Regions from separate parts of the Geodermatophilus sp. SYSU D00700 genome, predicted to be linked through region 4. Evidence: riboswitches for the same ligand, from Rfam matches in the RefSeq annotation. Region 4 holds a riboswitch; each other region holds the start of a gene.
What was found. Region 4 has a riboswitch for cyclic di-AMP ahead of ACI79V_RS00035 (hypothetical protein). Riboswitches for the same ligand answer to the same signal wherever they lie in the genome.
Positions count from the first base shown of each region.

Region 1 (5,796 bases), on a different contig from region 4:
GGACGCTGCTGCGTCTGGCCGCCACCGTCGTGGTCGCCGGGGCGCTGGTGGCGGGTCTGCTCCTCCCGTGGATCGGCGGCCCGGCGGTCGCCGCCCAGCGCTCCACCGGCCTGCTGGGCGACCTGCCCACCGAGTTCACCGTCGACACGCCGCCGGGCAACACCGTGCTGCTGGCCGCGAACGGCGAGCCGATCACGTACTTCTACGACGAGAACCGCCAGCCGGTGGCCTCCGAGCAGATCGCCGAGGTCATGAAGCAGGCGATGATCGCCATCGAGGACGCGCGGTTCCACGAGCACAACGGGCTCGACGTGCAGGGCACGGTGCGCGCGCTGGCCACCAACATCGTCGCCGGCGGGGTGGCCGAGGGCGGCTCCACGCTCACCCAGCAACTGGTGAAGCAGACCCTGCTGCAGGCCGCCGACACCCCGGAGGAGCGGGTGTCGGCCACCGAGCAGACCGTCGGCCGCAAGGTGCGCGAGGCACGCCTGGCCCTGGCGATCGAGGACCTCTACACCAAGGACGAGATCCTCACCCGCTACCTCAACACCGTCTACTTCGGCTCCAACGCCTACGGCGTGCAGCCCGCCGCCCGCGCCCTGTTCGGCGTCGACGCCTCCGCGCTGACGCTGCCGCAGGCCGCGCTGCTGGCCGGCCTGGTGCAGAGCCCCACCGAGGACGACCCGTTCGTCGACCCCGAGGCCGCCACCGCGCGGCGCGACGAGGTCCTCTCGCGGATGGCCGAGCAGGGCATGGTCACCGCCGCCGAGGCCGCCGCCGCGCAGGCCGAGCCCCTGGGCCTCGCGCCGGGGCCGCCGCCGCGCCGGGGCTGCGTCGAGGCCAGCGTCGGGCCGTTCGTCTGCGACTTCGTCCAGCGGTACCTCATCCAGGAGCTGGGGCTGACCCAGGAGCAGCTGGACAACGGCGGCTACGTCGTCCAGACGACGCTGGACCCGGACCTGCAGCGCTCCGGTGACGCCGCGGTGCTGCGGACCGTGCCGCTGGAGGACTCGCTGGCCGGCATGTTCACCGCCGTCGAGCCCGGCACCGGCCACCTGCTGGCGATGAGCGTCAACCGCACGTTCGGCTACGACCGGTCCGACCCGACGCAGGAGTCGTTCAACCTCAACACCTGGCCCAGCCAGGGCTCGGGCTCGACGTACAAGGTCTTCGTGGCCGCCGCGGCGCTGGCCCGGGGATACTCCTCCACCTACACGCTCACCGCCGCCGACCCCTACGTCTCCCGCGTGTACTCCGGCCCCTGTCAGGGCCGCGACACCGACGGCCGGTACTGCGTGCGCAACGCCGGGTCGGGCTACCGCCCGACGCTGGACCTGACCACCGCGCTCTACCAGTCCTCCAACACCTACTTCCTCGCGCTCGAGGACGCCCTCGGCAGCGTCGAGGAGCCGGTGCGGATGGCCGAGGCCGCGGGCCTGTTCCAGTTCAGCCCGCCGGAGCTGCCGCAGCAGATCATCGACGAGAACCGCGGCTCGTTCACCTTCGGCGCCGAGGCCACCAGCCCGCTCGCCCTGGCCAGCGCCTACTCGACGTTCGCGGCCGGCGGCACGCAGTGCGACGTCGTCCCGGTGACCGCCGTGCTCGACGCCGCCGGGCAGCCGGCCCGGGGTGCCGACGGCGAGCCGCTGCCGGTGGGCGACCGGTGCACGCCCGAGGCCATCCCTCCGGGCGTGGCCACCACGATGAACCAGATCCTCCGCAAGGACGTCGAGCCGGGGTACCGCGGGCAGACCGGGGCGCGCGCCTACGTCCGCGGGCACCAGATCGCCGGCAAGACCGGGACCTCGCAGGACAACTACTCGGTGGCCTTCGTCGGCTACACGCCCGAGATCACCGCGAGCGTCATGGTGCTCAACCCCAAGGAGAACGAGGACGTCGGCGGCTTCGGTGGCGGCAAGGGCGCCACGATCTGGCGGGACGCGATGGAGCCGATCCTCACCGCCCGGGGCAGCGGTGAGTTCCCGCCGGCCGACGAGACGGTGGAGCACGGCAACACCAGGCCGGTGCCCGGCTGCTCGGGCGCGCGCAGCTGCGAGCGGGTCCTCGCCGAGGCCGGCTTCACGCCGCAGACGCTGCGGGTCGACAGCGACGAGCCGGCCGGCGCCTTCCTCGGGACCAGCCCGCCCCGGGGTGCCCGGGCGGTGCCCGGCCAGGTCGTGTCGATCCTGGTGAGCAACGGCAGCGACTACGTCGAGCCGGCTCCCGAGCCGGTCACCCCCGACCCCGCCCCCGATCCCGAGCCGCCCGCCCCGGCGCCGGAGCCCGCTCCGGAACCCCCGCCCGGGCCCCCGCCGCCGGAACCGGCTCCGGAACCGGCTCCGGAACCGGCTCCGGAACCCCCGCCCGGACCCCCGCTGCCCGGCACCGTGCCGGAGGATCCGGCCGGGGCGCTGCCGGCCCCGGGGGAGGGCGCGCCCCCGGCGCCCGCGGCGCCGCCGCCCCCGGCGCCCGCGGAGCCGGCACCCGCGCCGGCCGAGGGGGCGCCCTGGAGCCCGGGGTAGTGGGCGCCGGCCCGACGCCGGGCGAGCCGCTCGTCGAGCGACTGGGTGAGCAGCCACCCGGCCAGCAGCACCAGGTGCAGCAGGAACAGCCACAGCCCGACGGCGACCACCGCCCCGACGACGACCAGGCCGCCGAACGGGGCGCCGAGGTCCAGCGGCAGGGACAGGAACAGGACGAAGCCCTGCAGGAACCCCGACAGGCAGGCCGCGGTGAACAGCGCCCCGCTGGTGAGCGCCGTCCAGCGGAAGCGCCCGCCGGACACCACGCCGTAGCCCCACAGCAGCGGCACCGTGAGGACGAACAGCACCGAGTAGTAGCCGACGGCGAGGCGGCCGACCACCGCCCCGGCGCCGTCCTCGCGGGCCAGGTCGGCCATCACCCGGGCCGCGAGCAGCAGCGGGTACAGCAGCAGCGGTGAGACGACCACCAGCGGCAGGCTCAGCAGGCGGCCGCGCCAGCCGGTCAGGCTCTCCCGGCGGGGGCTGAACCGCAGCAGCGCCCGGCGCAGCCCCTCGCCGTAGAACGTCAGCGGCACCAGTGCCAGCACGAAGCCCAGGAGGTCCAGGCGGGTGCCGGCGTCGACCAGGCGCTCGACCGCCTCCGGGGCGCCCAGCGGGGTGGGCAGCAGCTCGGTCAGCCGGGCGGCGAGCGCGCGCACCTCGTCGGCCGAGGTCGCCAGCGCGGTCAGCCGCACCGCGACCAGCAGCAGCGGCACCACCGCGATGCCGGCGTAGAAGGTCAGTCCCGCCGCGATCAGGGCGAGGTCGCGCCCGCGGAGCAGCTGCTGGGCGCCGGCCAGCAGGCCCCTCGTCTCGGTTCGTAGGCGGGCTGCGGTCCACCTGCGTTCCGGAGTCACCCGCCCATGCCACCAGCCCCCGCGACCGGGCGCCCGTCGGGGGGCCGGTGGACGGTCAGTCCTCGGAGGTGTCGTCGGTGGTGGGCGCGTCGTTGCCGGGGTTGGGGCCGGTCTCCTGGCACGCGGCGTCGTTCTCGTTGCTGGCGTTCTCGCCGCTCGCGTCGCAGTTGGTGGGCCCGCGGGAGAAGTCGGTGTTGTCGCCGCAGGCGGTCAGGGAGCCGAACAGCGCGAGCACGACCAGCGGCCGGGTCAGGCGCATCCGGGTGGAGGTGGACATGCCTGACTCCTACACGCCCCGGAGCCCGGCCAAACCGCCAGGGGCAGGCAGTCCGGTGACCGGGCGACCACGGAATGTCACCGATGTGATTACACCGGGGTGATTGTCACGCGTCCGTCACGACCCTTACTCTGTGTGCGTCCAACGGGGCGCTCCGTCACTGACCTGGGTGACACCCCGAGGACGCCGTCGAGCCGGTCGCCCCGCGGGGCGCCGGGCCGGGGACCCACCGCAGTCCTGGGGTGCAGCGCGTGTCCGCACGCGCCGGGCGAGTCCACGCCCGAACCCGTCAGCTAACCCGGTAGGCGGCCTGGGAAGAGGAGAACCGCCGCGTGGCGTCCCTGCGCACGTCTGTCCCCGGCACGCCCGTGACCGGCCGCCCGGCCCGCCGCCGGCAGGGTCGCCGCGCCGCCCTCGTCCTCGCCGGGGCCGTGGGGCTCGGCGTGGGGGTTGGGGTGGTCCCCTCGTCCGCCCTGGCCGAGGAGCCCACGACGGCGGCTGAGGCCGCACAGCTCGTGGCCGCCCGCGGGCACGAGCTCGAGGTCGTCACCGAGCAGTTCAACGAGGCCCGCGAGGTGCTCGCCGCGCAGCAGGCCGCGGCCGAGACCGCCGCCGCCTCCCTCGCCCAGGCCCAGGCCGCCGTCGGCACCGCCCGCGAGCAGGTCGTCGGCATCGCCCGCTCCGCCTACACCGGCAACGGCATGGGTTCGCTGCAGGCGCTCCTGACCAGCGAGGACGCCGACGAGTTCGTCAACCGCGTCAGCCTCCTGCAGGGCGTCGCCGGCTACCAGGGCGAGCTGCTCGGCCAGGCGGTCGCGGCGACCGACACCGCCACCGCCGCCCAGGCCGCCGCCACCGATGCCGCCGTCGAGGCGCAGCGCCAGTACGACGCCGTCGCTGCCCAGCAGGTCGACCTCGAGGACCAGATCGCCGCCTACCAGGCCGACTTCGCCCGGCTGACCGCCGAGGAGCAGCGCGCCGCGCTCGAGGCCGCCGCGGCCGCGCACGCCGCCGAGGACGAGCGGGCCAGCCGCGACGACGAGCGCGAGGAGCCCGCCGCGGCGCAGCCCGCCGAGGAGGCGCCGGCAGCGGCGGCCGCGCCGGCCAGCGGCGTCGCCGGCACCGTCGTGGCCACCGCCATGGCGCAGCGGGGCGACCCCTACGTGTGGGCCGCCGCCGGCCCGGACTCCTTCGACTGCTCGGGCCTGACCCAGTACGCCTTCAAGGCCGCCGGGATCAGCCTCCCGCACTCGAGCCGGATGCAGTCGCAGATGGGCACCGCGGTCTCCCGGGCCGACCTGCAGCCCGGTGACCTGGTGTTCTTCTACAGCCCGGTCAGCCACGTGGGCATCTACATCGGCAACGGCCAGATGGTGCACGCGCCCACCTCCGGCGACGTCGTCAAGGTGGCCGGCGTCGACTCGATGGGCGGCTACGCCGGCGCCCGCCGCATCGGCTGAGGAAGGGCCACCCTCCTCCCCGGGAGGGTGGCCGTTCCGGCGCGTTGCCGGGGTCACACCCGGTCCGGGACCTCCGGCGGAGCCTGCCGCGTTGCACCCTGCGGAGCCGCCGCCGATCCGTGAGGACCGCATCCCCGTGAACCCCCGCACCGTCGCCACCGCCTTCCGCGTCGTCGCCGTCGCCGAGGCGCTGTCCTGGGTGGGCCTGCTGGCCGGGATGTACGTGAAGTACGTGCCGGAGACCTCCGAGGTCGGCGTGCAGGTGTTCGGCCCGGTCCACGGCGCGGTGTTCGTCGCCTACGTCGTCGTGGCGCTGGTCGCGGCCCGGGTGCTCCGCTGGTCCCCGGGGACGACGCTGCTGGCGCTCGCCGCCTCGATCCCGCCGCTGGTCACCGTCGTCTTCGAGCGCTGGGCCGGCCGCACGGGGAGGCTGGCGGTCCCCGCGCGGGCCTGACCTACGGTTCCGGGCATGCCGACCGTGCTGCCCGCCACCGCCCGCACCCTGCTGGCCCGCACCGCCCGGGTGCAGCGCGACGGCCGCGCGCCGAGCCTGGTGGCCGGCGTCGTACGGGACGGCGGCCTGGCGTGGTCGGCCGGCCGCGGCGACGTCGCCGAGCCGCACACCGACGTCCAGTACCGGCTCGGCTCGATCAGCAAGACGGTCACCGCGGTCGCCGTCC
Region 1 is NZ_JBJGZA010000028.1:51,048-56,843, reverse strand. Features, by position in the region: gene ACI79V_RS17935 (transglycosylase domain-containing protein) at 1-2,522, shown strand, start outside; partial or broken gene ACI79V_RS17930 (YhjD/YihY/BrkB family envelope integrity protein) at 2,561-3,379, opposite strand; gene ACI79V_RS17925 (hypothetical protein) at 3,435-3,656, opposite strand; cyclic di-AMP (ydaO/yuaA leader) riboswitch at 3,846-3,981, shown strand; gene ACI79V_RS17920 (C40 family peptidase) at 3,989-5,116, shown strand; gene ACI79V_RS17915 (DUF3817 domain-containing protein) at 5,253-5,570, shown strand; gene ACI79V_RS17910 (serine hydrolase domain-containing protein) at 5,586-5,796, shown strand, end outside.
Region 1: it holds a riboswitch for cyclic di-AMP, as region 4 does, so the genes downstream of both, ACI79V_RS17920 (C40 family peptidase) here and ACI79V_RS00035 (hypothetical protein) in region 4, are expected to answer to the same signal.

Region 2 (5,796 bases), on a different contig from region 4:
GTCGGCGGGGAAGAGCACGGCGGGACGGTAGGCCGGGGGTCGGACAGTCCCGGGGAGGCGGGTCCGCCGGCGCCCGTCGTCGACGACGCGCCGCGCGACGCGCCGGGCGCGGGGACCCGGACGGAGGAGGGGCGCGCGGAGCGCTTGCGGGACGACGGCGGCGCGGACGACGATCCCCCGGCGGACCGCACGGTCCGGTGGTCACGGGGGGTGGTCCGGTGCGCCTGGACCCCGCGTCGCGCCCGCGGCGTCGCGCGGCGTTCCTGGTCACGGCCGCGGCGGTGCTGGTGGCGCTGGTGCCGGCCGGACCCGCCGCCGCCGCGCCCAGCGACCAGCCCGGGGGCACCAGCGGGGTCCTCGACAGCGAGGCCCTCGACCGGCTGCAGGAGCGGGCCGCCGAGGTCCAGGCCGACCTGCAGCAGCGCCAGGCCGAGGTCGCGGCCGCGCAGCAGGCGCTGGCCGCCGCGCAGGCCGACGTCGACGCCGCCTCCGCCGGGGTGGCCGAGGCGGAGGCGGAGCTCGCGCGCCTGCAGGACGTCGTCGCGCGCTACGCCTCGGCGGCCTACCGGGACGGCGGCACGCTGTCCCCGCTGAGCGTCCTGCTCTCCGGCGGGGACCCGGGGGACGCCGCTGCCGCGATCGGCTACCTGGACGCCGTCGACGACCACACCGGCGCGGTCGTGACCGCCGCCGAGGAGCAGCGCCGGGCGGCGCTGGCCGAGCAGGCCGCCGCGGACGCGGCGCTGGCCGAGGCGCAGCAGCGGGCCGACCTGCTGGCGGCCCAGGTCGCCGACCTGGAGGCCGCCGCGGCGGCGGTCACCGACGAGCTCGACGCCGCGCTGAGCGACGTCGACCGGCAGCTGGCCGACCTCCAGCAGGAGCAGCTCGACGTCAACCGGCAGACGGCGGCCAACTGGCGCGCCCACCTCGACCAGCTCGCGGCGGCCGGTGTCGCGTCCCCGCCGGCCTCGGCCCTGGCCGCCCCCGCGGCCGGCCTGCCGGCCGGGCTGGTCCCGGTCGGGGACGCCGCGGGGGGCGCCCAGCGGGGCGCCGCCCAGTTCCCGCGCGAGCCGACGTCGCTGCTGGTGCTGCCCGCCGAGACGGTGGCCGCCGTCAGCGCGGCGATGGACACGCTGGGGCAGCCCTACGCGCCGGGGACGGCCGGCCCGGACTCCTGGGACTGCGGTTCGCTGGTCTCCACGGTCTACGGCGCCGCGGGCGTCGACCTGCCCGCCGACCAGGCCGGGCTGTACGCCGTCACGGTGCCGGTCGACCCGGCCGACGTGCTGCCCGGCGACCTGGTGTTCCTCGGGACGCCCGAGTCGGGGCTCGGCCACGTCGGCATCGCGCTGGACCGGGAGACGATGCTGGCCGCCGACGGGCGGGCCGGCGCGGTCGTCGTCCGCCGGCTGCCCGCCGACCAGGTGCTGCACGTGGGCCGGCCGGCCCTCGGCACTCGCCCCGAGGTGGCCGCGCCGGGGCCCTCGGGCGGTGCGCTGCGGGTGGAGTGCGGCAACACCGTGTACCCGCCCAGCTTCGACGGGACCCGCGCCTGGGGCGGGTACCCCAACGGCCTCGTCCCGCCCAGCGCGCTGTGCCCCCTCGGCGTGGGCGGGCACGCGCTGCGCTGCGACGCCGCCGCGGCCTACCGGGCGATGAGCGCGGCGTTCGAGGCGGAGTTCGGCCGGCCGGTCTGCATCACCGACTCCTACCGCACCTACGCCGGCCAGGTCCGGCTCTACGGCGAGAAACCGGCCCTGGCCGCGGTCCCGGGGACGAGCAACCACGGCTGGGGGCTGGCGGTCGACCTGTGCGGCGGCATCGAGACCTTCGGCACCCCGCAGTACGCCTGGATGGTGGCCAACGCCGGCCGCTTCGGCTGGCTGCACCCCACCTGGGCGGACCCGGGCAACGGCCGCGAGGAGCCCTGGCACTGGGAGTTCGCGGGCAGCTGAGCCGGGACTGTCGGTGGCCGTCCCTAGCGTGCGGAGCAACCGACAGGGAGACCCGTCCCGACCGCGGCCCGGCACCCGGGGCGGCCCGGGGCACCGGAGGGGGGACACGGCCATGCTCATCGACTGCGACACCTGCACCGTGCGCGGCACCGGCTGCGCCGACTGCGTCGTCACCGTCCTGCTGGGTGCGCCGCCGGCGGAGAGGGGCACCGGGCCCGTGCTGCTGCCGGTGCCGCCGGTCCCGGCCGCGCGGGCGACCGGGCCGGCCGCCGGGGACGCGGTGCCCCCGCCGCCGGGCGTGGTGGTGGAGTTCGACGACGTCGAGCGGCGCGCCGTGCGGGCGCTGGCGGAGGTCGGCCTGGTGCCTCCGCTGCGTCACCGCCCGGCGCGCGGGGAGCGTCCCGGCGGACGGCGCCGCACCGGCTGAGGCGCAGGTCGACGCCCGAACGGGTACACACCGGAGTGGCGCTACTGCTCACTGTGCGTGTTCTCACAGTCAGCAGGGGTCCCGTTTGTCACAACCTCATCACGTCCGTACTGTGACCGCGTCCGGCCGGGTGGTCGTCACCTGACGCGAGGTGACCTCGGCCGGTCACCGCCGAGTCACCGGACGCCGCCTGCGGGTGCGCGCGAGGTGAGCCGGGGACCCACCGCAGCACTGGGGTGAGTTCTCGCGTGCACCGGCCCGCCGGCGCACGCCTGATAGGGCACGTCTTCCCAGCCCGAACCCGTCAGCTAACTCGGTAGGCGGTTGCTGAGGAAGAACGGAGAGCCGCCGCCCGTGGCGACCCCCCGCCCCTGCCCGGGGCATGCCTGCGCACAGTCCACCTCCTCCGCACCCGCGACCGCCCGCGTCGCCGGCCCGCACCGCCGCTCACCGCGCCGGCTCCTCGGCCGGGTCGCGCTGGTCGGCACCGCCGCCGCCCTGACCGTGGCCCTCGTGCCCGGCACCGCGGTCGCCGACCCCGAGCGGGCCGCCACCCCCGAGCAGGCCGCCGAGCTCGCCGCCGACGCCGGCCGCCGGCTCGAGGCGGTCAGCGAGCAGGTCAACGAGGCCCGCGAGGTCCTCTCCCGCCAGCAGGCCGCCGCCGAGGCCGCCGAGCGGGCCCTCGGCGACGCCCGCTCCCGGCTGCAGGACCTCGACGGGCAGATCCGCCAGGTCGCCCGCAGTGCCTGGACCAGCAGCAACGACACCTTCGCCCAGCTGGACCTGCTGATGACCAGCGACTCGGCCGACGAGTTCGTCAGCTCGCTGGCCACCCTCGACCACATCTCCGGCCACACCACCGACGTGCTCGCGCAGGTCGGCGAGGCCGCCACCGCGGCGGAGGAGGCGCAGCGCGAGGCCGACGCCGCCCGGGCCGATGCGGAGGCCACGCTCGAGGAGCTCGACGCCCAGGAGGAGCGGCTCGAGGCCGACATCGCCGACTACGAGGCCCAGTTCGAGGCGCTGACCGAGGCCGCGCGGCAGCAGGCGCTCGCCGCCGAGGCCGAGGCCGCCGCCGACGCCGCGGCCGAGGCGGCGGCCGCAGCGGCGGCTCCCGCGGCTCCCGCGGCTCCCGCGGCTCCCGCGGCTCCCGCGGCTCCCGCGGCGGCGGCTCCGGCCGCGGCGGCTCCGGCGGCGGCGGCTCCGGCGGCGGCCGCCCCGGCTCCGGCGGCCCCCGCGGGTGGGGGTAGCGGCGCCGCGCAGGTGGCGGTGCAGACGGCGCTGGCGCAGGTGGGCGACCCCTACGTGTGGGGCGCCGGCGGGCCGAACGCCTTCGACTGCTCGGGCCTGACCCAGTACGCCTACGCGGCGGCCGGGATCAGCCTGCCGCACTCCAGCCGGATGCAGTCGCAGATGGGCACCGCCGTCTCGCGGTCGGAGCTGCAGCCGGGCGACCTGATCTTCTACTACAGCCCGGTCAGCCACGTCTCCATGTACATCGGCAACGGCCAGATGGTGCACGCCTCGACCTCCGGCGTGCCGGTCAAGGTGGTGTCCGTCGACTCGATGAGCGGCATCACCGCCATGCGCCGCATCGCCTGACGGAAGGACCCCTCCCCCCGCCGTTCGGACGCTCGCGGCGGGCCCCAGGGGGATGGCCGTTCCAGCACGTCGCCAGGGCCGGTGACCCACACGGGTCACCGGCCCTCGTCGTGGCCGGTGCCGGGTCCGGGGACCGGGGCGGCCGGGCGGGCCGGTCCGCCTAGGATCGGCCGCGTGAGCTGGGCGGGCGGGTGAACCGGACCGCCTCCCGCGCCGCCCTGCTGGTCGCGCTCGTTCTCGGTGCGGCGTTCGTGGTCGTCGTCGCCGTCCGGACGCCCTGGACGGTGCTGCCCACCCCGCCCGGTGGCGCGACGCCGCTCAGCGCCGACGCCGGGCTGCCCGCCGAGGTGGTGCGCCGGGCCGAGGCCTTCGCCGCCGCGGTCCGCCCCGCCTCGCTGGTGGGCCTGCTGCTCGGCCTCACCGTCTCGGCGCTGCTCGGCCTCACGCGCCTGGGCAGCCGGCTGGTCACCGCGGTCGGCCGTCCCGTGGGTGGGCGCTGGCCGCTCACGCTGCTCCTCGGCACGGTCGCGCTGGTGGTCGCCGGCCGGCTGGTCACGCTGCCGCTGTCGGCTTACGGCGAGGTCGTGCGGCACCGCTACGGCCTGTCGACCCGGTCCTGGGGGCTGTGGCTGCGCGACGTCGCGGTCTCCACCGCCATCGACGCCGGCCTGACCGCGCTCACCCTGCTCGCCCTGGTGTGGCTGGCCCGCCGGGCGCCGCGCACCTGGTGGGCGTGGGCGGCAGCCGGCGCGGCGGGGCTCGTGGTGGCCGGCTCGTTCCTCTACCCGGTGGTCATCGAGCCGGCGTTCAACCGCTTCGAGCCGCTGCCGGCCGGACAGCTGCGCACCGACCTGCTCCAGCTCGCCGAGGAGAGCGGCAACCCGGTCGAGGACGTCCTGGTCGCCGACGCCTCGCGCCGGACGACGCGGCTGAACGCCTACGTGTCCGGGTTCGGGTCCACCCGCCGCGTCGTCGTCTACGACACCCTGCTCGCCGACGTCCCCGACGACGAGATCGAGTCGATCGTCGCCCACGAGCTCGGGCACGTCGCCGCCGACGACGTCCTGACCGGCACGCTGCTGGGCGCCCTCGGCGCGGCCGCGGCGGTGGCACTGCTGGGGTGGCTGCTGTCCCGGCCGGCGCTGCTGCGCCGCGCGGGCGCGGACTCCGCGGGTGACCCGCGCGTGGTCCCGCTGGTGCTGCTGCTGACCGCCGTGGGCTCGCTGGTCGCCACGCCGGTGCAGAACCTGGTGTCGCGCCAGGTGGAGGCGCGCGCGGACCTGTACGCCCTCGACCTGACCGGCGACGCGCAGGCGTTCACCGCGGTGCAGCGGCGGCTGTCGGAGAACAACGTCTCCGACCCGAGCCCGCCGGTGCCGTGGCAGTGGTTCTTCGGCTCGCACCCGACCCCGGCAGAGCGGGTGGCGATGGCCCAGGACTGGCTGCGGCTGGGCGACCGGTGAGCCGCACGCTCGTCGTCACCAACGACTTCCCGCCGCGGCAGGGCGGCATCCAGACCTTCGTGGCCGCCCTGCTCGAGCGCCGCCCGCCCGACTCGCTGGTCGTGCTGGCGTCCCGGTCCCCGGGCTGGGAGGCATACGACGCGCAGCTGCCCTACCGCGTGGTCCGCCGCCCGACCGCGATGCTGCTCCCTACCCCCGCCACCGCGCGCGCCGCGGCCGGCCTGGCCGCCGAGCACGGCTGCGACACCGCCTTCTTCGGCGCGGCGGCACCGCTGGGCCTGCTCGCGCCCGGTCTGCGGGCGGCCGGCGTGCGGCACCTGGTGGGCGCCACACACGGGCACGAGACGGG
Region 2 is NZ_JBJGZA010000042.1:17,540-23,335, forward strand. Features, by position in the region: gene ACI79V_RS21030 (NlpC/P60 family protein) at 219-1,955, shown strand; gene ACI79V_RS21035 (hypothetical protein) at 2,068-2,382, shown strand; cyclic di-AMP (ydaO/yuaA leader) riboswitch at 2,542-2,720, shown strand; gene ACI79V_RS21040 (NlpC/P60 family protein) at 2,737-3,984, shown strand; gene ACI79V_RS21045 (M48 family metallopeptidase) at 4,176-5,447, shown strand; gene ACI79V_RS21050 (glycosyltransferase family 4 protein) at 5,444-5,796, shown strand, end outside.
Region 2: it holds a riboswitch for cyclic di-AMP, as region 4 does, so the genes downstream of both, ACI79V_RS21040 (NlpC/P60 family protein) here and ACI79V_RS00035 (hypothetical protein) in region 4, are expected to answer to the same signal.

Region 3 (5,796 bases), on a different contig from region 4:
CCGGGTGCCGAAGGCGACCAGCAGCTTCGCGACGACGGTGTGCCCGCCCATCGCGCCCGCCAGCGACATCCACCCGCGGGCGAGCTCCGCGGTGACCAGCGCGTAGCAGGGCATCGACACCGGGGCCTCGCCCCACGGCTCGGGGACGGCCAGGCCGAAGGCGCCGAGCTCCTTCATCCGCTCGACCAGCGCCTCGGGGTACTCGTCGGCGTGCTCGAGCTCGCGGACGACCGGGCGGACCTCCCGGTCGACGAAGGCCCGCACGATGGCGACGATGTCGCGCTCCTCGGGGCTCAGCACCGCGGGCCCTCGGCGAGCACCGCGGTCCCGGTGACCGACGCGGGCGCGCCCACCGTCCCCGCGGACAGCGCGAACCGGTCGCCGTCGAGCCGCCCGCCCGCCCGCACCGGCGGACCCGCGTACGCCGGGCGGACCAGGCGGTGGCTGAACGACGTGACGGACCGGTCCGGCAGGTGACGGCGCGGGACCTCCAGCAGCAGCAGCGCCAGCAGCGGCCCGTGCACGACCAGACCCGGGTGACCCTCCACCTGCGTCGCGTAGGGCTGGTCGTAGTGGATGCGGTGCGCGTTGTAGGTGAGTGCGCTGAACCGGAACAGCAGCGGCGGGTCGGGCAGCACCTCGACCACGTGGTCGCCGATGTCGGCGGGGGAGCCGGCGCCCGCCGGGGCCGGGGAGGAGCCGGCCTCCTGGGAGCGGTAGACGACGTCCTGCTCCTCGGTGACCAGCAGCGCGCCGTCCTCCCGGTACTCGCTGCGCACGGTGACCAGCAGCATCTCCCCGCTCCGGCCGGTCTTGACCTCGCAGCGGGCCAGCGACGACGTCCGCTCCACCGCCGACCCCACCCGCAGCGGAGCGGTGACCTGGAGCCGCCCGCCGGCGATCATCCGGCGCCGGTGCGGCAGCGGCGGGAGGAAGTGCCCGGCGCGGGGGTGGCCGTCGTCGCCGAGGTCGGCGGTGGCCGGCCGGTCGAGGAAGGTGAACACGTGCCAGCCCGGCGGCAGCGGGTCGCCGTCGGCCAGCGGCGGGGCGGGCTGGTCGAGCAGCGCGGCGAAGGCGGCCGCGGGCCCGGGCGCGACCACCGCGGTGCCGGTCAGCGGGCCCGGGGACCAGCCCGCGACGGCGTCGGTCAGGGAGGACACGGCGTCATCGTGCCGCCTGTGACGCCGCCCGCACCCCGGAATGGCGCGGGCCGTGCGGGTGTCGGAACCGGCGTGGACCTGTTCTCACCCGTGAAACTCGGCGACCTCGAGCTCGCCAACCGCGTGGCCATGGCGCCCCTGACCCGGATGCGGTCCGGCTCCTCGGGCGTGCCCGGCGACCTCGTCGTCGAGCACTACGCGCAGCGCGCCGGCGTTGGCCTGGTCGTCACCGAGGGCACCTACCCGAACCACGAGTCGCAGTCCTTCGTCGGCCAGCCCGGCATCGTCACCGACGAGCAGGTGGCCGGCTGGCGCCGCGTCGCCGAGGCGGTGCACGCCCGCGGCGGCCGGATCGTCCTGCAGGTCATGCACGGCGGGCGGGTCACCCACCCCGACGTCAACGGCGGCCGCCGCGTGGTGGCCCCCAGCGCCATCGCGATCGACGGCGCCGGCCACACCGAGAAGGGCAAGCAGCCCTACCCGGTGCCGCACGCGCTGACCACCGAGGAGGTCCGGGACGTCGTCCGGGACTTCCGGCGGGCCGCCGAGCGCGCCGTGGAGGCCGGGCTGGACGGCGTGGAGGTCCACGGCGCCAACGGCTACCTGCTGCACGAGTTCCTGGCGCCGTCGTCCAACGTCCGCGACGACGAGTACGGCGGCTCGCCGGAGAACCGGGCCCGCCTGGTGGCCGAGGTGGTCACCGCGGTCGCCAACGCGATCGGCGCCGGCCGCGTGGGCCTGCGGATCTCGCCCGAGCACGGCATCCAGGACGTCCTCGAGCCCGACCGCGGCGACGTCCTCGCCACCTACGGCGCGCTGCTCGACCGGCTGCGTCCGCTCGGCCTGGCCTACCTGTCGGTGCTGCACCGGGAGCCCGCCGGCGACCTGGTCCAGGAGCTGCGCCGCCGCTCCGGCGCGCCGCTGATGGCCAACAGCGGCTTCGGCGCCGTCACCACCCGCGAGGAGGCGGTGGCGCTCATCGAGGCCGCGCACGCCGACGTCGTCGCCGTGGGCCGGGCGGTGATCGCCAACCCCGACCTGGTCGAGCGCTGGGCCGGGGAGCACCCGGAGAACGAGATCCGGTCGCACCTGTTCTACGCGTCGGGTGCCGAGGGCTACACCGACTACCCCACACTGCGCGCCAGCTGAGACGCCGCGCGGCGACCCGGGAGCCCCCACCGGACGGGCCGGAGGGGGCTCCCGGGTCAGTCGGTCAGTACCAGTTGTTGGCCTGGAAGTGGCTCCAGGCCGCGCAGGGGCTGCCGTACCGGTTCTCGATGTAGACCAGCCCCGCGTCGATCTGCCGGTACGGGTCCGACGTCTTCGCGATGCCGGTGCCCGCCCAGGTGGAGTCGAGGAACTGGGCGATGCCGTAGGCGGTGCTGCTGGGGTTCTGCGCGTTCGGGTTCCAGCCGCTCTCCCGCTCCCAGAGCTGCTCGAGGCAGCCGAACTGGGTGGCGTTCCCGCCGAGCTGGGCCAGGGCGTAGTCCTTGTAGGCCGCCTCGCCCGAGGCGGCGGGTGCCGCGGCCGGCGCGGGAGCCGGTGCCGGGGCGGGTGCGGAGGCCGGCGCGGGAGCCGGTGCCGCCGCGGGAGCGGCGGGCGCCGCCTCGCCGTCGCCCTGGTTCCAGCCACCGTCGCGGTCACCGTCCCAGCCGCCCCACTGGGAGCTGGAGCTGCGGTCACCGGAGTCCCAGTGGTCGTCGGCTTGGGCCACCGCCTGCCCGCCGAAGGTGAGGGCGAGGGTCATCGCCCCCGTGGCGGTCAGCAGGTGCAGGACGCGGCGGCGCGGTCGCGCGGCGACGAGGGTGTCCTGGGCGGCGGTGTGCTCGAGGTCGGTGGGGGCATGCATCGGGTCGTCCTCCTGGAGGTGTGGTCGCCGGACGCCGTCACCGGACGGCGCCGGGTGGGTCGGGATGCGGTGGGCCCCGAGGCCCGTGAGGGCAGGGGTCGGCAGCCGGGCGCGCGGCACCGGCCGGACCAGGGGCCCGGCTGCGGGCGTGCGACGGCTGCTGCGTGCAGTGGCTGGGCAGGCGGGAGCGCGACGGTCCCGGACCTGGGCGCGCGGGGGCTCGGGGCCCCAGGGCGCGGATGTACTCCGTCCTCCCGTGGCCGCCTACCAGGTGAGCTGACGGGTTCGGGCTGGGAGTGCCCTACCCGCTCCCGGAGGGCCGGGAGCGGGACTCACCCCGGTGGTGCAGGTGGGTCCCCGGCTCGCACCCACGGGGGTGGGCGCGACTCGGCGGCATCCGGCAGGGGCCCCCGGACGGGGACGAGACGACCGGCCGGACGCCGAAACGCTAAGGACGTGACCGGATGGTCACAATCGGAGGTGCCGACCGGAGCGCGACAGGCCGACGCCACGTCCCCTCCGCGCACGGCTGGTCACCCCGCGCGACCAATCTCCTCCGGACACGCCGCGGCCGCCGGGACCACGGGTCCCGGCGGCCGCGTCCGATCGCGTGCGGACTACCCGGGTCGGCGGGCACCGTCCCCGGGGAGGTCGGCTGCGTGGTGCCGCTCGGAGGAGATGCCGACCACGTTGCCGAACGGGTCGACGACGGCGGCGCTGACGATCGGCCCGTGCGGCGTGAGCGGGATGTACTCCTTCGCGCCCATCGCGGTGAGCCGCTCGAGCACGGCGTCGAGGTCGTCGACGTCCCAGTAGCCGACCGCGCCGCCGGTCTCCAGCGCCATGCCCGGAGGGGCGGAGGCGCGGGAGGCGATCGCCAGTGACGTCCCCTCGTCGATGCGGAACTTCGCGTAGCTGGGCCGTCCGCCCGGGCCGGGCCTGGTGAAGCCCGGCCCGGTACCCAGGAGCTCCGTGTACCAGGCGACGGCCGCGGCTACGTCGTCGGCGAAGTAGGTCTGGTTGGCGAACCGGCGCAGGCTCATGACGTGCCCTCGCGGGGCGCGGGAAGCTGGTCCCCGGGCGCCCAGTCGGGAGCCGTCCAGCGGTGGAAGACCCGGGCCACCGAGTCGCGCGGGGTCTGCCACGTCTCGGGGTTGTACGGGCTGACGTAGGGAGCCAGGTCCTCCATGACCTTGGCGAATGCCGGCCGCATGGACTCGTGGTTCTGCCGCACGGCCGCCGCCTTGGCCCGGTCCTGCTCCAGGAGGTGCACGAATACGTCTTCCATGGAGTACAGCCAGCGGCCGGTGACGCCGGTCTCCGTGGGCAGGCCACCCGCGTCGGATGCGGCGAACACCCGGGCGATGTCCTCCTCGCTGCCCGGCCGCATCCGCTGGACGATGACGGTCATCTCCCGGTCGGGGGAGACCTCGCCCTCGGGCACCCAGCTGTAGAAGTGCTTCGCCACCGAGTGCGACGGGTTCTGCCAGTAGCTGGGGTAGGGCGTCACGTACGGTGCGATGGCCTCGGCGATCGCCTGGAACGCCGGCAGGCCGCGGCGCTGGCCGGAGACCTCCGGGTCCTCCTTGCGCTCGATGACGTGCAGGTAGAGGCCCTCGTAGGAGAGCAGGACCCGCCCGACGACGCCCATGTCCTGCGGCCGGGTGGTCCGGTCGTAGTAGGCGAACACCGGTCCCACCTTGTCCTCGCTGCCAGGCACCATCCGGCAGACGATGACGTTGCGGAACGGCCGCCACGTGGCCGAGTTCCAGCTGGCCGGCGACGTGGACGTGTTCGTGAACTCGACCGTGTCGTTCGCCCAGGGCGGTTCGGTGGGTGTCGTCGTCGCGTCGGCTGCAGGGTCGGCCGACGGGGTCGAGGGCGGCGTGGTCTGGGTCATCACGAGCCTCCTTGGAGAGGGGTGGGGGTGAACCGCAGCGGGAGCTCGAGCAGCCCGCGGAAGGCCGACGCCGCCGGCAGCCACTGCAGCTCCTCGACGGGGACGTCGAGGCGCAGGTCGGGCAGGCGGACGAGGATCCGCCGCAGCGCGGTCGTCGCCTCCAGCCGTGCGAGGGCGGTGCCCAGGCACTTGTGGATGCCGTGCCCGAAGGACAGGTGGTGCGTGGAGCCGCGGGAGAGGTCCAGCGCGTCGGCGTCCGGGACGAACTCCGGGTCGTGGTTGGCCGCGCTGAGCACGATCGTGACGATCGAGCCCGCGGGGACGGTCACGCCGCCGATCTCGAGGTCCTCGGTGGCGAACCGGAAGCTCGACACGGGGACCGAGCCGTCGAAGCGCAGCAGTTCCTCCACGGCGGCGGGCACCCGGTCGAGGTCGGCCAGGAGCTCGGCCAGCTCCTCGGGGTGGGTCAGCAGCGCCACCACGGCGTTGCCGAGGAAGTCCGAGGTGGTCTGGTAGCCGGCGAACAGCATCAGGAAGCAGGTGGACACCAGCTCCGCCTCCGACAGCCGGCCGTCCCCGTCGCGCGCGGCGATCAGCGCGCTCACGAGGTCCTCGCCGGGGTTCCGGCGCTTGCCGGCCACCAAGCCGGAGAAGTAGGCGTGCAGCCGCTCCTGCGCCTGCCCGATCGCCGCCCGGTCCTCCTGGGGGCTGCGCCCGCCGGTGCCCACCGTCCGGATGACCTGGGTGCCGGCGAGGATCTCCTCGTGGTCGGCCTCGGGGATGCCGAGCAGGTCCCCGATGACCGCCAGCGGCAGGCGCAGGGCGAACTCGTCGACGAACTCGGTGCTGCCGCGCGGCGCCATCCGGTCCAGCAGGTCCTCGACGAT
Region 3 is NZ_JBJGZA010000002.1:34,262-40,057, reverse strand. Features, by position in the region: gene ACI79V_RS01870 (acyl-CoA dehydrogenase family protein) at 1-300, opposite strand, end outside; gene ACI79V_RS01865 (FAS1-like dehydratase domain-containing protein) at 294-1,160, opposite strand; gene ACI79V_RS01860 (alkene reductase) at 1,233-2,309, shown strand; gene ACI79V_RS01855 (aggregation-promoting factor C-terminal-like domain-containing protein) at 2,374-3,009, opposite strand; cyclic di-AMP (ydaO/yuaA leader) riboswitch at 3,256-3,412, opposite strand; gene ACI79V_RS01850 (VOC family protein) at 3,627-4,052, opposite strand; gene ACI79V_RS01845 (TcmI family type II polyketide cyclase) at 4,049-4,732, opposite strand; gene ACI79V_RS01840 (hypothetical protein) at 4,743-4,940, shown strand; gene ACI79V_RS01835 (cytochrome P450 family protein) at 4,909-5,796, opposite strand, start outside.
Region 3: it holds a riboswitch for cyclic di-AMP, as region 4 does, so the genes downstream of both, ACI79V_RS01855 (aggregation-promoting factor C-terminal-like domain-containing protein) here and ACI79V_RS00035 (hypothetical protein) in region 4, are expected to answer to the same signal.

Region 4 (5,796 bases):
CCGTGTCCGACGGCCGCGTCCTCACCGGTGCCCGGCAGTCGACGCTGCGGGCGACCAACCTGGCGCTGGTCCTGCGCGCGGTGTGCGCCGACCCCGGCGAGCTGTCGCGGGCCGGCGTCGCGGCGGCGCTGGGCACCACGCGCGGCACGGCGTCCCGGCTGGTCGACGACCTGGTCGCCGGCGGCCTGCTCGACGAGGTCGAGCGCGGGCCGGCGTCGCGCCGGGGCCGGCCGGCCACCCCGCTGGCACCGGGGTCGGGGCCGGCGGGGCTGGGCATGCAGGTCGACGCCGGGCTGGTCGCGGTCCGGGTGGTCGACCTGCGCGGGCGGACGGTCGCCGAGCGGCTGCACGAGGAGGACCTGCGCGGCAGCGACCCGGTCGCCACGCTGGACCGGCTCGGCCGGCTGGGCGCCGAGGTGCTCGGGTCGCTGCCCGCCGGTGTGCGGGTGGTGGGCGCCGGGCTCGCGCTGCCCGGCCTGGTCGACGCCGGGCGGGGCCTGCTGCTGCGGGCGCCCAACCTCGGCTGGTCGCGGGTGCGCCCCGCCGACGTGCTGGCCGACCTGCTCCCCGACGGGCTGGTCCCGGTGCTCGGCAACGAGGCCGACCTCGCCGCGCGCTGCGTCGCGCAGAGCGCCCCGGGCCGGCCGGGGCCGCACCGGGACTTCGTCTACCTGTCGGGGCAGATCGGCATCGGCGGGGCCGCGGTGCTCGGCGGCCGGGTGATGACCGGCAGCTCGGGCTGGGCCGGCGAGATCGGCCACGTCTGCGTCGACCCGGCCGGGCCGGACTGCCCGTGCGGGTCGACCGGGTGCCTGGAGCGCTACGCCGGCCGGCTGGCGCTGCTGGCCGCCGCCGGGGTGCCCGCCGACGCCGGCCCCGCGGAGCTGCGGGCCCGCGCCGAGGCCGGCGACCCCGGCGCCCGCCGCGCGCTCGACCGCGCGGCGTGGGCGCTGGGCGTCGCGCTGGCCGGGGTGGTCAACGTGCTCGACATCCCCACGGTGGTGCTCGGCGGTCACCTCGCCGAGCTGACCGACCTGCTGCGCCCGGGGCTGGAGGAGCACCTGGCCCGGCGGGTGCTCTCGGCCCGGTGGCGCCGGCCGTTCGTGGCGGCGGGCGGCGCCGTGCCGGCCGCGGGGGCGACCGGCGCGGCGCTGCGCGCGCTCGACGCGGTGCTCGAGGACCCGGTGCGCTGGCTGGCGCCCGCGGCGCGGGAGGTCGCGGCTCAGCCCACGTAGTTGACGTGCACGTGGTCGTAGTGGTTGGCCGTGACGCCGCCCCGGTCGGCCATGGTCGACCACGAGCCACCCGGCGAGGAGAGCATCCGCTGCTCCCAGATGAGGTAGTCGACGCCGAGCTCGTCCCAGTGCTCGACGTGGTACTGCACGATCGCGTCGCCGAGGGCGGCGTCGGTCAGCACCATGTAGTCCAGCGCCAGGCCGGAGGGGTGCCCGCCCGGGTCGGCCGCGCTCGCGCGGGTGCCGCCGAGGGTGATCGACGCGGCGCCGGGGACGTTGCTGACCACGGCGTCGGCGGCGGCCTGCACCACCGAGCGCACCGGGCCCGAGGTGTTGGTGATCCGGGCGACGCGGGAGGCCGTGGTCCCCGACGACGAGGACGAGGCCGACGACGAGGCGGCCGGGGAGGACGCCGCCTCCGACCCGCCGGACTCCCCCTCGGCCTCCTCCGCCGCCGCCTGCGCCTCCGCGGCCTCCGCGGCGGTCTGGGCCTCCGCAGCCGCGGCCGCCTCGGCGGCGGCCCGCTCGGCGGCGGCCTGCGCCTCCGCGGCGGCCTGCGCCTCGGCGGCGAGCCGCGCGGCCTCGGCCGCCTGCGCGTCGCGCACGGCCTGGTCGGCACCGGCCTGCGCCTGCGCGGCGGCGGTCTCGGCGGCCTCGCGGCTGCCGCGGCTGGCCGCCAGCTCCTCGAGCACCTGCAGGTCCTGCGGCTGCACCTGCGGGACCTCGGTCGCGGTGCCGGTCTGCGCGGGCAGGCCCAGCGCCTGGGCGACGGTCACGGTCTCCGACGTCCCCGCCTGCGCCTCGGCGGCCGGGTCGGGGCCGACCAGCACGTTGGCCACCAGCGCGCCGGCGGCGGCGACGCCGAGCAGCAGCGCGGGGCGGCGGACGGGGGCGCGGCGGGACCGGCGGGCGGCGCCGGCGGCGGGCCGCGGGATCTCGGCGGTGGGGGCGTCCATCGGAGGGAGGTGCTCCAGGGGTACGGGCACGGCGCGGCCGGCGGCGGCGCCGTGGAGGGGTGCGGGGCAGTGGGCGGCACCGGCCGTCGGGGCGACGCGGGCGCACCGGCGGGCACCACCCGAGGAGCTCGGGTGGGCGCGGTGCGGCGTCGGGACGGCCGGGCGCGGTCAGATGCGGGAGCGCACCCGGGTGCGGCGGAGCCGGCGGGGTGGTGCGGTCGTGCTGCAGAAGCGCGCCATCCGGCGGGCTCTCCGTTTCTCCCGTGGGCCGCCTACCGGGTCAGCTGACGGGTTCGGGCGGGAAGCAGCCCTACCCGCGGCCGGACGGTGTCCGGCGGGCGGGATTCACCCCAGTGGTGCGGTGGGTCCCCGGCTCGCCCGGGAGGGCGACTCGGCGGCATCCGTCCGGACTCCCCGGACGGGGACTGACGGCCGGTCGGACGGCGGCCACGGTAACCGTCGTTACCGCACCGTGACAATCCCGCGGCGGCGGAGCGTGACGAGCATCGCGTGTCGCGGCGGCGTGTCGGGCCGTCAGGCGCCGAGCAGCCGCCGCAGCCAGTCGACCTGGGTGCGCACCGACCACAGCGCGAGGCGGCCGGGCACGGTCACCGCGGCGCGGGCCACCCGCACCCCGAGCCGCACCAGGTCGGCGTACTCGGCCGGCCGGGGTGCAGGCGCCGGGCGGGCGGCGCGGCGCGGGGCGGACGCGGGCGGGGCCGCCGCCGCCTCGGGCTGCGGACCGGGCGCCGTCCCCTGCTCCGGCGGGGGGGCCCCGGGCACCAGCAGGTCGAGGCCGCTGCGCCGGCGGGGGTCCCGCAGCGAGGCGAAGGAGGGGATCTCCGGCGCGTCGGGCGCCCCGTCGTCCTCGGCCGGCAGCGACAGCTGCCCGTCGCGCGCCGCCGTCCCCGATCGGGGCAGCGGCGTGGGCGGCTCCGGCACGACGCGGCGGATCGCCGTCACCAGGCCCGCGCCCAGCCCGGGCACGGCGGCGAGCTCACGGCGGCTGAGGGCGGCGAGCGCGGCGACGTCGGTGATGCCGGCGCGGGTCAGCGCGGTGACTGCCCGGGTGGGCAGGCCCAGCGTCTCGATCGTCCCCGCCGGAGCGTCCCCCGGTGACCTGGTCGGCATGGCGGAGGACCCTAACCGCCCGCGGTCAGCCGGCCGCACCCGTGTCGGGAGCCGCGCTGCCCCCGTCGGGTGCCGACGACGTCGCCGACCCCGGGGACGTCGCGCCCGACGACCCCGACGGCGCGGGCTCCGAGGGCTCGCTCGGGGCGGGCTCCGACGGCTCGCTCGGGGCCGCCCCGGTCGGGTCGGTCGGGGCCGGCTCGGTCGGGGCGCTGTCCGAGGGCGCCGGCTCGGTCGGCGCGGGCCCGGTGGGGTCGGTCGGGGCCGGCTCGGTCGGGACGCTGTCCGAGGGCGCGGGCTCGGACGGGGCGGGCTCCGAGGACACCGCGTCGGAGGGGGCCGCGTCGGAGGGGGCCGGGTCGGAGGGGGCCGCGTCGGAGGGGGCCGCGTCGGAGGGCGCGGGCTCGGCCGGCGCGGGCTCGGGGGACGCTGCGTCCGGGGACACGGCGGCGTCCGACGGTCCCGGTTCCGCGGGCGCGGGCTCGGCCGGCGCGGGCGCGGCCGGGCCGGACCCGGACGGCACCGACAGCGCCGCCTCGGGACCCTCACCTCCCGCGGGCGCACCGCCCTCGGGCGCCGGTGCCGGTGCTGCCGGGGTGACCGCGACGCGCAGCGTCACGGGGGCGCCGGGCTGCAGCGGGACACCGACCGGGTCGAGGCCCGAGACCGTGCCCGGCTCGACGGCGGTCGTCACCTCGTCCTGCCGCTGCACGGTGAGACCCAGCGCGGTGAGGTCCGCGGCGACGTCGTCAGCAGGGCGCCCGACGTGGTCGTTGGCGGCGAGGACCACCGAGCCGGCCGCCGCGGCGCCCTCGCCGGTGCCGGCGCCGGTCTCCGCGGCCTGCGCGGGAGGCTGCCCGCCGCCGGAGCCACCCGGCCAGAGGAGGACCGCGAGCAGGCCCGCGAGCAGCACCGCCAGCACCGGCACCAGCACCGCCGGGCGCCGGCGCGGCGACCGCGAGGCACCGGACACCTCCGCGGTCTCCCCGGGTGGCAGGTCGTCCGGGGACACCGGCTCCGGGGAGGGCACCGTGACCGCGGCCGTCTCGACCAGCGCGGCCGGCGGGGCCGCGGCGACCGCCCGGGAGGGCGACGGCGCCCCGGGGCGCGGCCGGGCGGTCTGCTCGATCGTCTCCTCGACGGCGGTCAGGAACGCGTCCGCGTCGGGCAACCGCTCACCGGGGTCCTTGACCAGGGCGGCGTCGATGAGGGAGCGGACGCCGGGCGGGACGTCCTCGGGCAGTGGCTCGGGAGCCTCGCGCACCTGCTTGAGCGCCACGGTGACCGGGTTGGTGCCGTCGAACGGCGCGTGCCCGGTGAGCGACTCGTAGCCGACCAGGCCGAGGGCGTAGACGTCGCTGGCCGGGCTGACCCGGTCGCCGGCGGCCTGCTCCGGCGACATGTAGCGGGCGGTGCCGATCACCTGCCCGGTGCCGGTCAGCGGCACGCTCTCCGCCGACCACGCGATGCCGAAGTCGGTGAGCTTCACCCGGCCGTCGGGCCGGACCAGGATGTTGGCCGGCTTGACGTCGCGGTGCACCAGGCCCGCGCGGTGGGCCTCGGCCAGACCCGCCGCCGTCTGCTGCAGCACCGAGAGCGCGGCCTCGGGTTCCAGCGGCCCGTCGGCCGAGAGCCGGTCCGACAGCGGCGCGCCGTCGACGAGCTCCATGACCAGGTAGGCCAGGTGCTCGCCGGTCGCCTCGTCGTCGGACTCGCCGTAGTCGAGGACGGCGGCGATGTTCGGGTGGCTCAGCGCCGCGGCGTGCCGGGCCTCGCAGCGGAACCGCTCGAGGAACACCGGGTCGTCGGCGTACTCGCTGCGCAGGACCTTGACCGCGACCGGCCGGAGGAGCAGCCGGTCGCGCCCCCGCCACACCTGGCCCATGCCGCCGCGGGCGATCAGCTCCTGGAGCTCGTAGCGGTCCCCCAGCGTCTGCCGGCCCGTCTCCAGCGAGGTCACGTCCCTGGCTCCGTCCCGTACTGCCCCCGAGGGGCTGTGTCCCCCAGGGCTCCGTCCCCCGATCCACGCGGCCCCCGTCCGGGGGCTCGTGCGGCGTGCCGGTGGTCTGACGCGCCGCTCCCCTGTGGTTCCCACCGGGCACCGTCCTCAACCCCCAGGTGGGACAGCCCTCGCCGTCCGGCAGCCGGTCGGCGAGGATCCCCGGGAAGCCGCGGCACCGGCGCCGCGGAGGCACCCGGAGGTCGCCCGTGGACTCGGCTCTCGCCACCGTCGCCCTGCCCGCGGCCCTGGCCGTGGTCATGCTCGGCCTGGGCCTGTCGCTGACCGTCGACGACTTCGTCCGCGTCACCCGCCGGCCGCGGGCCGCGGTGGTCGCGCTGGCGCTGCAGCTGCTCGTGCTCCCGGCCCTGTGCTTCGGCCTGGTGGTGCTCGCGGGGCTCGAGCCGGTGCTGGCGGTGGGCATGGTGCTGCTGGCCGCCTCCCCCGGCGGGACGACGGCGAACCTGTTCAGCCA
Region 4 is NZ_JBJGZA010000001.1:6,156-11,951, forward strand. Features, by position in the region: gene ACI79V_RS00030 (ROK family transcriptional regulator) at 3-1,235, shown strand; gene ACI79V_RS00035 (hypothetical protein) at 1,223-2,191, opposite strand; cyclic di-AMP (ydaO/yuaA leader) riboswitch at 2,445-2,598, opposite strand; gene ACI79V_RS00040 (DNA-directed RNA polymerase subunit alpha C-terminal domain-containing protein) at 2,726-3,322, opposite strand; gene ACI79V_RS00045 (protein kinase domain-containing protein) at 3,348-5,282, opposite strand; gene ACI79V_RS00050 (bile acid:sodium symporter family protein) at 5,531-5,796, shown strand, end outside.